2 regions of the Mucilaginibacter sp. BGA-UO-ETr-C110 genome follow, and region 2 is predicted to be linked to the other one. Evidence: riboswitches for the same ligand, from Rfam matches in the RefSeq annotation. Region 2 holds a riboswitch; the other holds the start of a gene.

Region 1 (7,548 bases), 4.7 Mb from region 2:
ACCATAGCGGCGGTAAGTACAATGTTGCCTATGCGGGTATTCAGAATATCCAGGTCAAGCAGGATCTTGGTTATGACCGAAAGCGCGGTAATGGATAAGGCCGTGCCAAAAAACAGCGAGGTTACCAGCTGATTGTTAAAGCCATTGGCAAAATGACTTTGGTACAGAAACCAAACGGAGGCAAACCCGATAGCAAACGGAAATATAATGCCGGTGAGACTTATACTGATAGCTTGCTTGCCATTTTGGCGGATCTGTTTCAGATCTACCTCAAAGCCGGCAATGAACATGAGCAGGATGATACCGATATTAGCTATCCCGTCAAATGCTTCAAAGGCGTGAGGGGCCGAAATGAAAATGCCTTTGAACAGATCCGGAAAAAGTAATCCCAGAAGGGTTGGTCCTACAATGATACCTGCAAAAATTTCGCCTATGATGGCCGGCAATTTATACCTGCGGCAAAGCTCGCCAAGTAAACGCGCCGGTACAAGGATGATTAAAAGTATGAGTAAAAAATGTACGATCTCTGCCGAACTGAGTTTGGAAACCATGATAAAATATTATTGCAAACTTTCTTTTACTTCTATCCTAAGCTGATGCGTGTTAAACACATGCGAGTAAGGTTGAACGCTTTTTGTTAAAAACACACTCCCGCCAATTACGCTATGGTGGCCAATCACCGTTCGGCCACCCAATATGGTGCTGCGTGCGTAAATGATCACATTATCCTCCACTGTGGGATGACGTTTGACATCTGATAATACCTTGCTAACCTGCGATGCTCCCAATGTTACCCCCTGGTAAATGGTAACATTTTTGCCTATGATACTGGTTGCTCCAATGACAATACCTGTACCATGATCAATACAAAACGGAACGCCAATAACTGCCTTGGGATGAATATCAACCCCGGTTTTACCATGTGCATGTTCGCTCAATATTCTTGGTAAAATCGGGATGGAAGCCTGCGTTAATTTATGAGCTATACGATAAACCGCTATTGCATAAAAACCTGGATAGGAAACGATAACCTCATGTACGCTGATAGCTGCCGGATCATTTTCATAGATCATAGATGCATCATGCCGCAGATCTTGGTAAATTTCATTGAGCGAATCATAAAAAAGATTTACTGCTTTTTGTATATCGATATCCCTTGGATCAAGATAGCTGAGCAGAATGTTCTCCAGATCAATCTGGTTCTTTTTCAAGTGCCCGCCATAAATGGACAGTTTGTTTGACCGGTTATTCGGGAACAGGAACTCAAACAGATCAAATAACCAGCCGACACAATCGCGGATGGATGGTGTAGCTTCCCACTCTGCTTTATGGGTTTGATAAAGCAGCTCTATGAAATTGTCGAATTTATCGTCCTTCATATAGCGGTTATCGTTTAAGGTTGTGAAGCGTGTTCACCAGTAGGTCAATTTCGGCACAGGTATTATAAAAGGCCAATGATGGTCGCACCGAGCTTTCCACACCAAAACGACGTAATATGGGTTGCGCACAATGATGACCCGAACGTACCGCTATGCCTTCTTTATTTAATGCCGCGCCAACATCTTCGGTTTTATAACCATCCAATACAAACGATATTACGCTTGCTTTGTCGGGTGCCGTACCGATCAAACGTAATCCTTTAACCTCTTTTAAAAGCTGGGTAGCGTATACAAGCAGATAATGCTCATACTTTGCTATAACAGGCATACCTATTTTAGTAACATAGTCGATAGCTGCACCAAGGCCAACGGCGTCGGCAATATTGCCGGTTCCGGCCTCAAATCTGCCGGGAGCATCATGATATTGGGTATGCTCAAAAGTTACATCCTTTATCATATTGCCGCCGCCTTGCCATGGTTGCGTCTCGTTAAGCAGATCCTCTTTGCCATACAACACCCCGATACCTGTTGGGCCAAAAACTTTATGTCCCGAAAAAACAAACCAATCGGCATCAAGTGCCTGTACATTGACTGGCATATGCGATACTGATTGAGCGCCGTCAACCAGCACTTTAGCACCGGCAAGGTGTGCCAGCTGTATGATCTGCGCGGCTGGGGTAACGGTACCCAGGGCATTTGATACCTGCGTAAATGAAACCAGTTTGGTTTTAGGGCCAAGCAGTTTCACATACTCGTCAAGCAATACCTGCCCGTCATCGTCAACCGGGATTACTTTTATTTTCAGTCCTTTCTTGGTTGCCAGTTGTTGCCAGGGCACAATGTTGGCATGGTGTTCCAGGTGGCTTACTATAATTTCATCACCGGGATGCAGGTTTTGTTCACCCCAACTTTTGGCTACCAGGTTTATAGCTTCGGTAGCTCCACGCACAAAAATGATCTCATTTATGGAACCTGCATTCAGGAAGGCCTGTACTTTTCTGCGTGCGCTTTCGTAAGCATCAGTAGCCCTTGCGGCAAGTTCGTGAGCCGCCCGATGAATGTTAGAGTTTTCGTGTTCGTAAAAATAGCTGATACGGTCAATTACCTGTTTTGGCTTTTGCGTAGTGGCAGCATTATCAAGCCATACTAATTGTTTGCCGTTAACACGCTCCTGTAATATTGGGAAATCGCGGCGGATAATATTTACGTCAAAAGGGAGATCTATAATACTACTGATCCCTGCTTTGGATGTTTTATCGGGGTTCTGTTTTACACTTGGTAAACCATGGTTGCCATTCAAAAAGTAAAATGGGATCTCGGGTGTTAATGGCGCCCCATTAAAAGGAACAGAAGTACCGGGGCTGGATGTGTTTATACCAGTAAGCACCTTTCGTAGCTCAATTTCAAAATGCTGATTCTGTTGATACGGGAGCTGTGTCAGATTATCGGGCACTACGGATAGCTGTTCAATAGGGAATTGCTGCTTTGTCGGAGTATGTGGGATCAAGTCTGTTTTCTCTAAATAAGAATCATAACTAAAGCCTTGTGGTGTAGGTAATTGTCCACCAAAAACAGGTGTACTGTACACAGATACAGGGGGCAAAGCTTGTTCGTTACTTTTTAAATTAGGATCGGCAAAGCTGGTTTGCGGATCTTTCAGATTTACGGCATTTCCCTGGTTTATGGCTGATGGCGAGATTCCGCCACCTCCAATCGTACTCGGTGGAATGGGTTGATCAGGTGCGGCGTGCGGTGTTGGCGTGTCAAATGAGCCACTACCTGGCAGTTCGCCAGGCAGTGCTGAACCCTGTTGTGTAAAAACTGGTGAATGACTAAAGAAACCCGTTGGCCCGGCTTTAAAAAGCTGATTGGCCAACTGTTCCAGTTCCTGTGCACTGGGTAGGTTGTCTGGATTAATATTTGTACTCATGATAATTACCTAAATCAACATCTTCTAAAACAGCAATAGCATCATCAACTAAAACAGCCAGGGAGCAGTAAAGCGAAACCAGGTAAGAGGCGATGGCTTTGTTGTTGATACCCATAAAGCGTACTGATAAACCAGGTGACTGTTCTCCGGGAAGACCGGGTTGATACAACCCTACCACACCCTGACGGCTTTCGCCTGTGCGTAAAAGAATGATCTTTGATTTGTTGTTTACTATAGGTAATTTATCAGAAGGAATAAGCGGGATACCTCTCCAAGTAATAAATTGCGAGCCAAAAAGTGATACTGTTGGCGGCGGTACGCCCCGGCGGGTACATTCGCGACCAAAAGCCGCAATGGCCAGCGGGTGCAGCAAGAAAAATCCAGGTTCTTTCCAAACTTTGGTTATGAGCTCATCCAGATCATCAGGGGTAGGGGGGCCGAGCCTTGTCTTAATTTTCTGAGATGGGGCGATACTGCTCAGTAAACCATATTCAGTATTGTTGATCAATTCGCTCTCCTGTCTTTCCTTAACTATTTCAATGGTAAGGCGCAGTTGCTCGCTGATTTGATTATAAGGTTTGCTGTACAGGTCAGAAACACGGGTATGTACATCCAAAACGGTGTTAACAGCGCTCAGGTTATACTCGCGTGGATTTTCTTCATAGTCAACAAAAGTAGAAGGTAGTTCGCGTTCATCGCGCGATGAGCAGTCAACTTCTACATTGTTGGCGTCAACAACTTTATTTAGTCTGTAAACACCAGATTCAACAGGGATCCAGTTTAACAAATGAGTTAACCATCGTGGTGTAATGGTTGATAATTGCGGAACAGTACGTGTTGCTACGGCTAACTGTCTGGCTGCTACATCGCCAAGGGCTGTTTGTTTTGCTTTTTGATCGGGCATTTTTTTGATAGTAAATAGTTGTTTTAAAGAGTGATTTGTGAGGAGCTGTTCAATCAATGGCTACCTGCTTTGCAATGATAAGAAATAAAATATATTAAATCTATAGGATTTATAGATTTAATTATATATTTGCCACATCAGTTCTTTAATGCTTATCGAGATAAGACGGAGGGAAAGGCCCCATGAAGTCTTGGCAACCTGTACAAATTTTATATGATGTAAAAGGTGCTAATTCCTGCTCCTGCTGAAAAGGAGAAAGATAAGAAGCTACAGGTTTATATAAATATCTCTACAGCTCTTTTCCCGGTAAGTTTTATAGAATACAAATTGATAACTGAAAGATAAAAACCAGGTACATGAAATCCTATAAAACCTTAATCACTGATCATGCAGGTATGTGTTGTTGCTAACCATTTAATTGTTCAGCAATAAAAACAGCATAATACTTTAATTAATATAGATTAACAGATCAATCGCCACCACTTGAACTGTTAAATGGATCGCAAAGCCGAAGGTCATCTAAACCGCATGCTTTGGATCCAACTTATCAACAAATACCATGAATCTGAAATTGAATTTTATCACTAAAGCCCGCATACAGAATGGTGGCATCCTTTTCTGTTGTTACCAGTATTGTTAATTCGCACAGTTCATTCCGGAAATTGATCCTGAAATAAGATCAACATCCTGGCTGTACTAAGTGCGTTGCTTTGCTATGGTGGTAAAACAGGCGTGTGCTGTACAGTCCAGGATGTTGATTATACTATAAAATATGAACTAATTATAAAATATACTACTAAATCTATAGATTTACTTGTAATTATAAATATTCTTGTTATCTTTACAGCATTCTAATTAACCCCACCATTAATTAGTTGATTTATAAAGACGAAGGGAGAGGAAGTCTCGATGATCTTCAGCAACTTTTCAGTTTGAAATAAGTGCTAAACTTTTTTCTAAATTTTTTTAGAAATATAAATTAACTATCATCATGAAAACAGTAAATTATCTACAATCTTATGTGCAGCCGGCATCGGGCTTACGATGTTGCAGCATTCAGTTTGCCTTTTGGTTTTAAGCATCAATCGCTAAAGTTTTTTGCGTATTTCTTTTTCCGGCCTTTGCAATAGGCCTAGGGAATTCTTATGCCCAAATTTCAAATCAGGCAATTATCACACTAAACTTCCAATAACTAAATTTTATAAAAATATGAACATTCACAATTATTTAACTAAAGCAAAATACCTGTCGTTAGGTTTGCTGATTAGTGGCGCAACCTTAGCTGCCGACAAAAATCCCCCCTCAAAATTTATTAAAGAAGGTGTATGGCGAGGTGTGTTTACCGTAAGTGAATCACAAGTGCCATTCAATTTTGAACTAAAAGGCAAAGATGCTGAACACGCTGTATTTACCCTGATCAATGGTTCGCGCCGTGATAACTTCCATGTAAAAGCAATAGGTAAAGATTCTGTTTACATTAAAATGAACACCTATGACGCTGCTTTGGTAGCTAAAATTGAAGATGATGGTAAAATAAGCGGCGAATACCGAAGCTTAGTACCCGGATTTAGAGGCAACTCACTCCCGTTTACCGCCGAATATGGTAAAAGCTATCGTTTTGTGGAACCAGGTAAAGACGTTGCCCCAAAAGCAGATCTTTCCGGTAAATGGGAGATCAAGACCTATAGTAAAGAAGCCGTCCCTGCATCTATCGCCATCTTAAAACAAAAAGGTAATAAACTTACCGGGGTTGTTATGACCGTAGTAGGTGACACCCGCGAACTGGAAGGTACCATTCAAGGCGACGAGTTTGCCCTGAGCGGCTTTACCGGCCCAAGTCCGTTTATCATCAAAGGAAAGATCAATGCCGATGGTTCGATCAGCGGTGAGGAGGGTTTTGGCATCTACAAAAACCTGAAATTTGATGCCGCCAAAAACGAAACAGTTGAATTGCCGGATCCTTACAAGCTTACATTTTTAAAAGAGGGTTATAAAAAACTTGATTTTTCCTTCCCTGGTATTGATGGTAAACCGGTTTCGCTGAGCGACAATAAGTACAAAGGTAAGGTGGTTATTGTAGAAATTATAGGTACCTGGTGCCCCAACTGCACCGACCAGACGGTGTTTCTTTCTCCCTGGTTCAATAAAAATCACCATCGTGGCGTAGAAGCTATTGCACTTGGTTTTGAGCAAAAAGACAGTCTTGACTATGCCAAATATACTTTAGGCAAGCTCAAAGAAAAATATGCTATCAACTATGATATAGCTTTTGGCGGCCTTGCCGATAAAAAACTGGTTGCTCAAAAACTTCCCGCACTTAATAAGTTCATTGCATTCCCTACAACTATTATTATCGACAGAAATGGCGATGTGCGCGAAATATATACCGGCTACACAGGTACGGTAACGGGTAAATATCACAAGGATTATGAAAAGAAATTTAACCAGTTGCTGGATAAATTGATAGCTGAGCCTGCACCTGAAAGTGCCGCGGTAAAAGATTTGGCCGTACACCCATCAAACTAACTATTAACCTATCTATAATTGATCAAATGAAAACACTCAATCTGATTACCTCATTCAAATGCCTGACAATAGGCCTGTTGTTTAGCGGAGCTGCCATAGCTGCAGATACGCCTCCGTCTGCAAAATTTATAAAGGAAGGCGTATGGCGTGGCGTATTTACTGTAGCCGAGTCAAAAGTACCATTCAACTTTGAGTTTAAAGGTAAAGATGCCCAACATGCCGTATTTACCTTGCTTAATGGAACCCGTCGTGATGATTTTCATGTGCAGCGGATCGGGAAAGATTCGGTATTTATAAAAATGAATACCTATGATGCTGCCCTGGTTGCCAAAATAGAAGATAACGGAACCCTGAGCGGCGAGTACCGTAGCCTGGTGCCGGGTTTCAGGGGCAATTCCTTGCCTTTTACTGCGGAGTATGGCAAAAGCTACCGCTTTGTTGAACCTGGTAAGGATGTAGCGCCCGCGGCCAACCTAACTGGTAAATGGGAGCTTAAAGTTTATTCAAAAGAACAGGTGCCTAATAAGATCGCTATACTCAAACAAACAGGTAATAAACTTACTGGTGTTATTTTGCAGGTAACCGGCGACAGCCGCGAATTGGAAGGTACTGTTCAGGGTGATGAGTTTGAGCTATCAGGTTTTACCGGACCAAGCCCTAAGATCTATAAAGGAAAGATCAATCCGGATGGTACCCTAAGCGGCGAAATAGGACAGGGTATTTATGATAATACCAAGTTTGATGCCGTGAAGGATGATAAAGCCGAATTACCCGATCCCTACAAGCTTACCTATTTGAAAGAGGGCTAC
Region 2 (7,548 bases):
TTCTTCCTGCTGGGTTATGGAATAGGTTTTATATCCACGATAGGAGAGCAGGGCAATACTTCTTGCCGCTTTAAGTCCTTTTTGACCACCATCAGGTGTATTAGCATAAAAAGTTCGATCAGTAGCAATAGCCAAACGCTGCGACTCGTTAAACGCTATACCCCAGGGTGAATGACGCGCGTTGGTAGCGATCAGGATCAGGTTTTTGATCCGTTCTGGCTCTATAATAGCCCACTCAACAGCTTGTTGCCCGCCAAGTGAACCACCTATAAGGATATGTATATTATCGATCTGGAGATGGTCAGCAAGCAACTGGTGAGCTTTTACAATATCCCTGATAGTGAACTGCGGAAATGCCTGGTAATAAGGCTGTCCACTTACGGGATTTATACTCAAAGGATTACTTGTTCCATAAGGTGAACCTAAAATATTTGCACACACAATAAAATGTTCTTCGGGATTAAAAAGGAACCCGGTACCTACCAGACCTTTCCACCAATCAAATACATCGGCATTGGCTGTAAGTGCATGACAGATCCAGATCACATTATCTTTTGCTTTATTTAGCCTGCCATAGGTATGAAAACCAATTTCCAGATCCTGTATTTCCTGGCCCGATTCGAATTCAAATGCTTCTGTGTACTTAAATATTTCTGTATTCATTATTCTATTATTCGAGTTTTAAGCTTGAGTGGTGAGTTTCTATTTTCAACTCACCACTCACTTACTCACCACTTACTATTAAACTAACTCTGCAGCAAGCTGCTTTACTTTGGCAAATGCCTGTTCAAAATCGGCTTTGATATCATCAATATGTTCAATACCTACCGATATTCTTAATGATGTTGGTGTAACACCTGCTGATAACTGTTCTTCGTCAGATAGCTGCTGATGTGTTGTGGCCGATGGTTGAATGATCAGCGTTTTGGCGTCACCCAGGTTAGCCAAATGGCTTACCAGCTGCAAACTGTCAATAAAATTACTTGCCTGTTGTTTGTCGCCTTTAATCTCAAATGATAACACTGCTCCAAAACCATTTTTTAAATATTTTTTTGCAAGTGCATGGTATGGTGATGATTGAAGCCCTGGATAGCTAACAGTAGCTACCTGTGGATGCTGCTCCAGCCACTTAGCCAGTTCTAACGCGTTATCTACATGGCGTTGTACACGCAACGACAAGGTTTCTAAACCCTGGATATTCAACCAGGAATTAAACGGCGATTGTGACGGGCCAAAATCACGCAAACCTTCCACACGGGCACGTATAATAAACTGAATATTGCCAAATGGGCCGCCTATGCCAAATACATCGGCAAATACCAACCCATGGTAGCCTTCAGATGGTTCTGTAAACTGCGGAAATTTACCATTACCCCAATTGTAATTACCACCATCAACTATAACACCACCAATACTGGTACCATGACCACCTATCCATTTGGTGGTTGATTCTACAACAATATGAGCGCCATGCTCCAACGGGCGGAATAAATATCCGGCAGCGCCAAATGTATTATCTACAATAAGCGGCAGATCGTACTTTTTTGCCAAAGCAGCTACTTTTTCAAAGTCAGCTATGGCAAATCCCGGATTACCAACGGTTTCCAGGTAAATAGCCTTGGTTTTATTATCAATTAAAGCCTCAAGGTTTTCGGCTGTATCATCTTTTGCAAAACGGGCATCAATACCCAAACGTTTAAAAGCTACTTTAAACTGATTGTAAGTACCACCATAAAGGAAAGGGGAGGTTACAAAGTTATCGCCGGCCTGCAGTATATTGTTTAAGGTCAAAAACTGCGCCGCCTGGCCCGATGCTGTGGCCAAAGCCGCAACACCACCTTCTAAAGCCGCTACACGTTTTTCAAACACATCCGTAGTGGGGTTCATTAAACGGGTGTATATATTACCAAACTCTTTCAGCGCGAAAAGATTGGCCCCATGCTCCGCATTTTTAAATACGTATGATGTGGTTTGGTAAAGCGGCACAGCGCGTGAACCTGTTGTTGGATCAGGTTCCTGACCGGCATGTAATTGTAGGGTTTCGAATTTTAAATTGTTGGCAGACATAGTTGTAAGATTGAAATGTGTTTAATTAATTTTTTAACGATTTGATGGATTTTTAACTGGACTGGTAAATGACCTTACCAGTTGTGGCAACACGTGTATTTTTCGGGATCGGAAAAAGAGTACGTGTCAGATCGATCAGCAGCAGCAACACATACAAATACTGCTAATATTTAAGCTAATATGTTGTATACTACCGTTTGAGGTGTTAAAAATACTGTACTGATTAAATTTAATTAAACTTTTCATGGTTATAAATTTATATTCCCCGGGGTTATTTTCCGGGACAGGAATTGGCACCTTCTCCAATTTTGGAGGGTTGCCAGCGGGTCATTGAGCCTGATCTCTCGCCGCTTCTTTATAAATCAAAACCCGAACTATCGCGGAGAATTGATCAATGGTATCGCTACCAAATATTGTTGCAAATATAGGGTGATATATATTGAAATTCCAAATTAAATTTTAAAAGAGGAAGCTTAACGCTCAAAGCGGAAAGCAAAAAGCCTCTTTAATTGATAAGTGGGTTATCACTTTCAGCCTTTAGCTTTGTGCTTTTAGCTTATAATAAGGCTTGCTTTAAGTCAGCGATCAGATCATCTATATGTTCTAAGCCAACAGATACCCTGAGCAGATTTCTTGGTGTTTTAGTATCAGGCCCCTCAACAGTTGCACGATGCTCGATCAGGCTTTCAACACCTCCCAGGCTGGTGGCACGGGTAAATAAGTTGAGTTTGTTAATGATGTTGTGTGTATCGTTTTCATCACCTTTCACAATAAAGGATAACATACCGCCAAAAGCCAGCATTTGTTCTTTAGCTATGGCATGCTGTGGATGCGATGGCAAGCCAGGGTATAGCACACGTTCAACCTTAGGGTGTTGTTCTAAAAACTCAGCCAGTAACTGTGCATTTTGCACATGGCCCTTAACGCGATAAGGCAATGTTTTAATACTACGAGCCAGGTAATAGCAATCGGTTGGAGAGGGGATAGCACCACCCATTTCCTGTACCTGGCGTATTTTTTGCCACCAATCACTTTTTTCAGCAGTGATCAATGCGCCACCCATCAAGTCGCTATGGCCACCAAAATATTTAGTTGCCGAGTGCATCACCAGGTCGGCACCCAAAACAAGCGGTTGCTGGCATATCGGCGTGGCGAAAGTATTATCGCAAACCACTTTAATTCCCCTGGCTTTGGCAATAGCGACAACCTTTTTAATATCGGTTATTTTAAGTAGGGGGTTTGATGGCGTTTCTATCCAGATCAGCCCTGTTTCGGGTTTAATATGCTGTAGCAATACCTCCGTGTCATTTACGTCAATAAAATCAAAAGTTAAAATACCAGCAAACAGGTTTTTAAGTTGATTACGTAAACCATGATACATATCGTCCGGCGCGATGATATGCGTACCCGGGGACAACGATTGGAATACTGACATACCTGCCGCGTTTCCTGATGAAAAAGAGGCCGCATCAGCACCATTCTCCAATTGAGCCAATAGATTTTCCAAAGATGCCCTGTTAGGATTTGACGACCGGCTATAGATATGCCCGCCAGGGAAATCACCATCAATACCGCGTTCAAATGTGGTTGACAATATAATAGGCTGTATAACAGCTTTTGACGACTCATCCTTTTTATTTCCTGCGTGTATGGCTATAGTTTCAATCTTCATTTGGCCAAATTAAATAAGATTATTTTTATACGGTGTAGCGGAGGGTATAATTTTTCCGTAATATTTTAAAACCTGTATCATGAAATCTCTATACTTATCTGCCATCATTATTTTAGTTTTGGTAACCGCCTGCAAAAAAGATGACATCGCCAATGAAAGCGAGTTTAACAAAAGCTATAAAACCTGGTTAAGTTTCAAAAGCACTGCACACAATACGTATCTCTATACTACTAGCTTTGGATCTGTTTTCGGTTATGGTGCGGAGGTTAAAACAGGCGTTATTAACGGCAAAGTTACCTGGCGGGATTTTATATCAACCCAACTCAAACGAAACGGCACTTCTCAAATAGATACAATAAAGCAATGGCATGAAGACGCCAGTCACATCAATACACACCCTAACGATGTTGGCGAATCACTTACTTTAGACGATGTTTACCAGAAAGCTAAAACTGTTTGGCTTAAAGCCGATAAGAAAACCAACGACATTTATTTTGAAACAAAAAACAGCGGCATGATATCCAGCTGCGGTTTTGTTCCTAAAGGTTGCCAGGATGATTGTTTTAATGGCATAACCATAAGCCTGATTACCTCTGTGCAATTTTAGTGTCATTTACTTCCATCAACTTTGCAATGAATTATCTCATAAAGCATAGTTTTATGCTTTTTAGTACATTTGCGCAAAGTTTTTTTCATGGAAGCTGAAGGTAATTTACAGTTATTATTACAAAATCCGGATCTATCCGCTGATTTAAAGCACATTGCCGAAAAAGTGCTCAACAATGAACGCGTCACCTTTGATGAGGGCGTGATATTGTATGAGCAGGGCGACTTGGGTTATCTGGGCGTTTTAGCCAATTACATCCGCGAAAAACGGCATGGTCATAAAACTTATTTCAATCGTAATTTTCATATCGAGCCCACTAATTTGTGTGTTTACGACTGCAAATTTTGCTCATACTCGCGCCTGCTGAAGCAAAAATCAGAAGGATGGGAGTATACCATGGACGAGATGTTTAACATGGTGACTAAATACGATGGTGAACCGGTAACCGAAGTACATATAGTAGGTGGTGTTTTACCACAATACGATGTGCCTTTTTACCAGGAGCTTTTTAGTCGTATCCGCGCCCATCGTCCGGAATTGCACATCAAGGCGTTAACACCAGTTGAGTATCACTACATATTTAAAAAGGCCAAAATTGACTATGCTACGGGCATGCGCCTGATGCAGGAAGCCGGTTTACAGTCCATACCTGGTGGTGGCGCCGAGATCTTCCATCCGGAGGTACGCGACCTGATATCAAAAGATAAATGTACCGGCGACCAATGGCTGGCTATACATGAGGAGTGGCACAAATTAGGTGGTCGTTCTAACGCTACCATGCTTTATGGTCATATCGAAAAGTTCTGGCACCGGGTTGACCATATGGAACGCCTGCGCCAGCTGCAGGATAAAACGGGGGGCTTCCAAACCTTTATACCACTCAAATTCCGCAATCAGGATAACCAGATGTCTCATGTGCCCGAATCAACTGTGGTTGAGGATCTGCGTAATTATGCTGTGGCGCGTATTTATCTGGATAATTTCGATCATATCAAAGCTTACTGGGCCATGATCAGTCGTACCACGGCACAACTATCCCTGAACTTTGGGGTTGATGATATTGATGGTACGCTTGATGATACTACCAAAATATACTCCATGGCTGGTGCCGAAGAACAACACCCGGGCATGAGTACCAAACAACTGGTAGAACTGATAAAAAATGTAGGCCGGCAACCAATTGAGCGCGACACATTATATAATGTGGTAACCGACTTTACTAATTTTGAATTCCCGGAGACTGAGCCCAAACCCCAATATTACAAGCTACCGGTAATTAATTAAAAAGCAGAAGGCTAAAGGCCTAAAGCCATAAAAAACAAGCAGATAAAGCTTTAAGCCTTCGGCTTTGAGCTTTCAGCTTAAAATTGAATGATACAAAAAACCTTATATATAGTACGCCACGGCCAAACAGAGCTTAACAGACTAGGCGTTGTACAGGGCCGGGGAATGGATACCGATTTAAATGATGAAGGGCGTAAGCAGGCCTTCCAATTTTATGAAGCGTACAAAAACATACCCTTTGATAAAATATACATATCGGCTCTAAAGCGTACTCAGCAAAGTATTCAGCCTTTTATTGATCTGGGCATTCCGTATCAAAAACTATCTGGTTTGGATGAGCTGGCCTGGGGAATACATGAGGGACAACCTGCTACAGTCCAAAACAAAGCCGCCTTTCTACAGATCATGCGCGACTGGCTTGATGGCCGTTTAGACAGCAAGTTTGAAGGAGGTGAAAGCCCGAACGAGGTGGAGATCCGCGAGCGGGAAGCGCTTGACGTGATCATGAGCCATCCCGAAGAAAAAACCATACTAATATGCATGCATGGCCGCGCCATGCGCTTGTTGCTTTGTATTCTGAGCGGAAAACCCCTTACCGAAATGGATACTTTTCCGCATCAAAACCTGGTTTTATACAAAGTAATATATGACGGCGAAAAATTTGAGATCGTCGATTTTAATAACTCCGAACATTTAAAACAACCCTGAAAGAGAGCGTTTCTGTGAATAAAATAAGAATTTCAGCTGTAAGCTACACTAATACCAAACCCTTTATATACGGCATCCAACATAGTGGAATTTTAGATAAAATTGAATTGAGCCTGGATATGCCCTCAGACTGCGCTCAAAAACTAATTGATGATGTGGTTGATATCGGCCTCATTCCCGTAGCCGCCACCCTGAATTTACCACATTGGGAAATAGTATCTGAATACTGTATTGGTGCGGTTGGCGCGGTAAACTCCGTATTTATTTTTAGTAATTGCGATGTAAAAGACATCAAATACCTGCAACTTGATCCGCAATCTCGTTCATCCAATAACCTGGCGCGGGTTTTACTAAAAAACTATTGGAAGGTCTACCCGGAATTGATTAAAGATGCTGTCGACTACAGCGAATCCACAGAAACCAATACCGCTTTTGTACAAATAGGCGACCGTACCTTTGGCAAAAAGAGCAAATACAAATATGCCTACGATCTTGCCGAAGAATGGCAGAATTTTAAAGATCTCCCTTTTATGTTTGCAGGCTGGATAGCCAACAAGCCCATTCCGCAGGATTTTATGGATGAGTTTAACGCGGCTTTGAAATATGGTCTCGACCATCGGGCAGAGCTTTTTAAGGAAATACCGATGCGTGATGATTTTGACATACAGGATTACCTGATGCACAAAATTGACTTCGATCTTACCGATGAGAAAAAGAAAGCGCTTTACATGTTTTTGGATTATATAAAGGCGTTGTAAGTAAAGCCTTCAAAATAAGTTTATCGCCGCCTGTGTCCTCACAGGCGGCTTTTTATTTAATGCGGATTGCCGGCAGTGAGGATACAGCCAGCGGATAAAGCATAATCCTTGCACAGGGGGCCATTTTGTTACAAAAGTGGGTTTACATGGTTTACATAATTTATGGTTTACATTTCTTTATTTAATTGATAATCAAATAGTTAATTTTAATTTTCGTCAAATACTGGGTTTACAGTGTAAACCATAATATTCTCTGCGAAATACCATTGGGAACAAGGGCTTTTGGAATATAGACTTTGGGAACAAAGAACAAGGACTTTGAGAACAAGCATCCAAGAATAAGCACAATGAAGACATTTCAAAAATCCTTGCTCCTTGTTCTAAAAATCTTCGCTCCATATATAAATCGTTAATTAATGAAAAAGTGCATATCCGCGTCCCTTTTTGTTTAC

The links. A riboswitch is a leader RNA that binds a small molecule or an ion and turns the genes downstream of it on or off. The one in region 2 is predicted to bind S-adenosylmethionine.
Region 1: linked by a shared signal. The riboswitch ahead of AC57BQ_RS27075 (peroxiredoxin family protein) and the one ahead of AC57BQ_RS07560 (O-acetylhomoserine aminocarboxypropyltransferase/cysteine synthase family protein) in region 2 are both predicted to bind S-adenosylmethionine.

What each region holds. Positions count from the first base shown of each region.
Region 1 covers NZ_JCAQPB010000002.1:6,264,427-6,271,974, forward strand. The annotation lists gene AC57BQ_RS27055 (cation:proton antiporter) at 1-551, opposite strand, end outside; gene AC57BQ_RS27060 (serine O-acetyltransferase) at 561-1,379, opposite strand; gene AC57BQ_RS27065 (family 2A encapsulin nanocompartment cargo protein cysteine desulfurase) at 1,387-3,309, opposite strand; gene AC57BQ_RS27070 (family 2A encapsulin nanocompartment shell protein) at 3,293-4,213, opposite strand; SAM riboswitch class I at 4,363-4,479, shown strand; SAM riboswitch class I at 5,091-5,194, shown strand; gene AC57BQ_RS27075 (peroxiredoxin family protein) at 5,423-6,739, shown strand; gene AC57BQ_RS27080 (peroxiredoxin family protein) at 6,766-7,548, shown strand, end outside.
Region 2 covers NZ_JCAQPB010000002.1:1,540,303-1,547,850, reverse strand. The annotation lists gene AC57BQ_RS07565 (homoserine O-acetyltransferase family protein) at 1-663, opposite strand, end outside; gene AC57BQ_RS07560 (O-acetylhomoserine aminocarboxypropyltransferase/cysteine synthase family protein) at 742-2,067, opposite strand; SAM riboswitch class I at 2,321-2,431, opposite strand; gene AC57BQ_RS07555 (trans-sulfuration enzyme family protein) at 2,624-3,739, opposite strand; gene AC57BQ_RS07550 (hypothetical protein) at 3,819-4,346, shown strand; gene mqnE (aminofutalosine synthase MqnE) at 4,434-5,630, shown strand; gene AC57BQ_RS07540 (histidine phosphatase family protein) at 5,718-6,338, shown strand; gene AC57BQ_RS07535 (menaquinone biosynthetic enzyme MqnA/MqnD family protein) at 6,353-7,096, shown strand.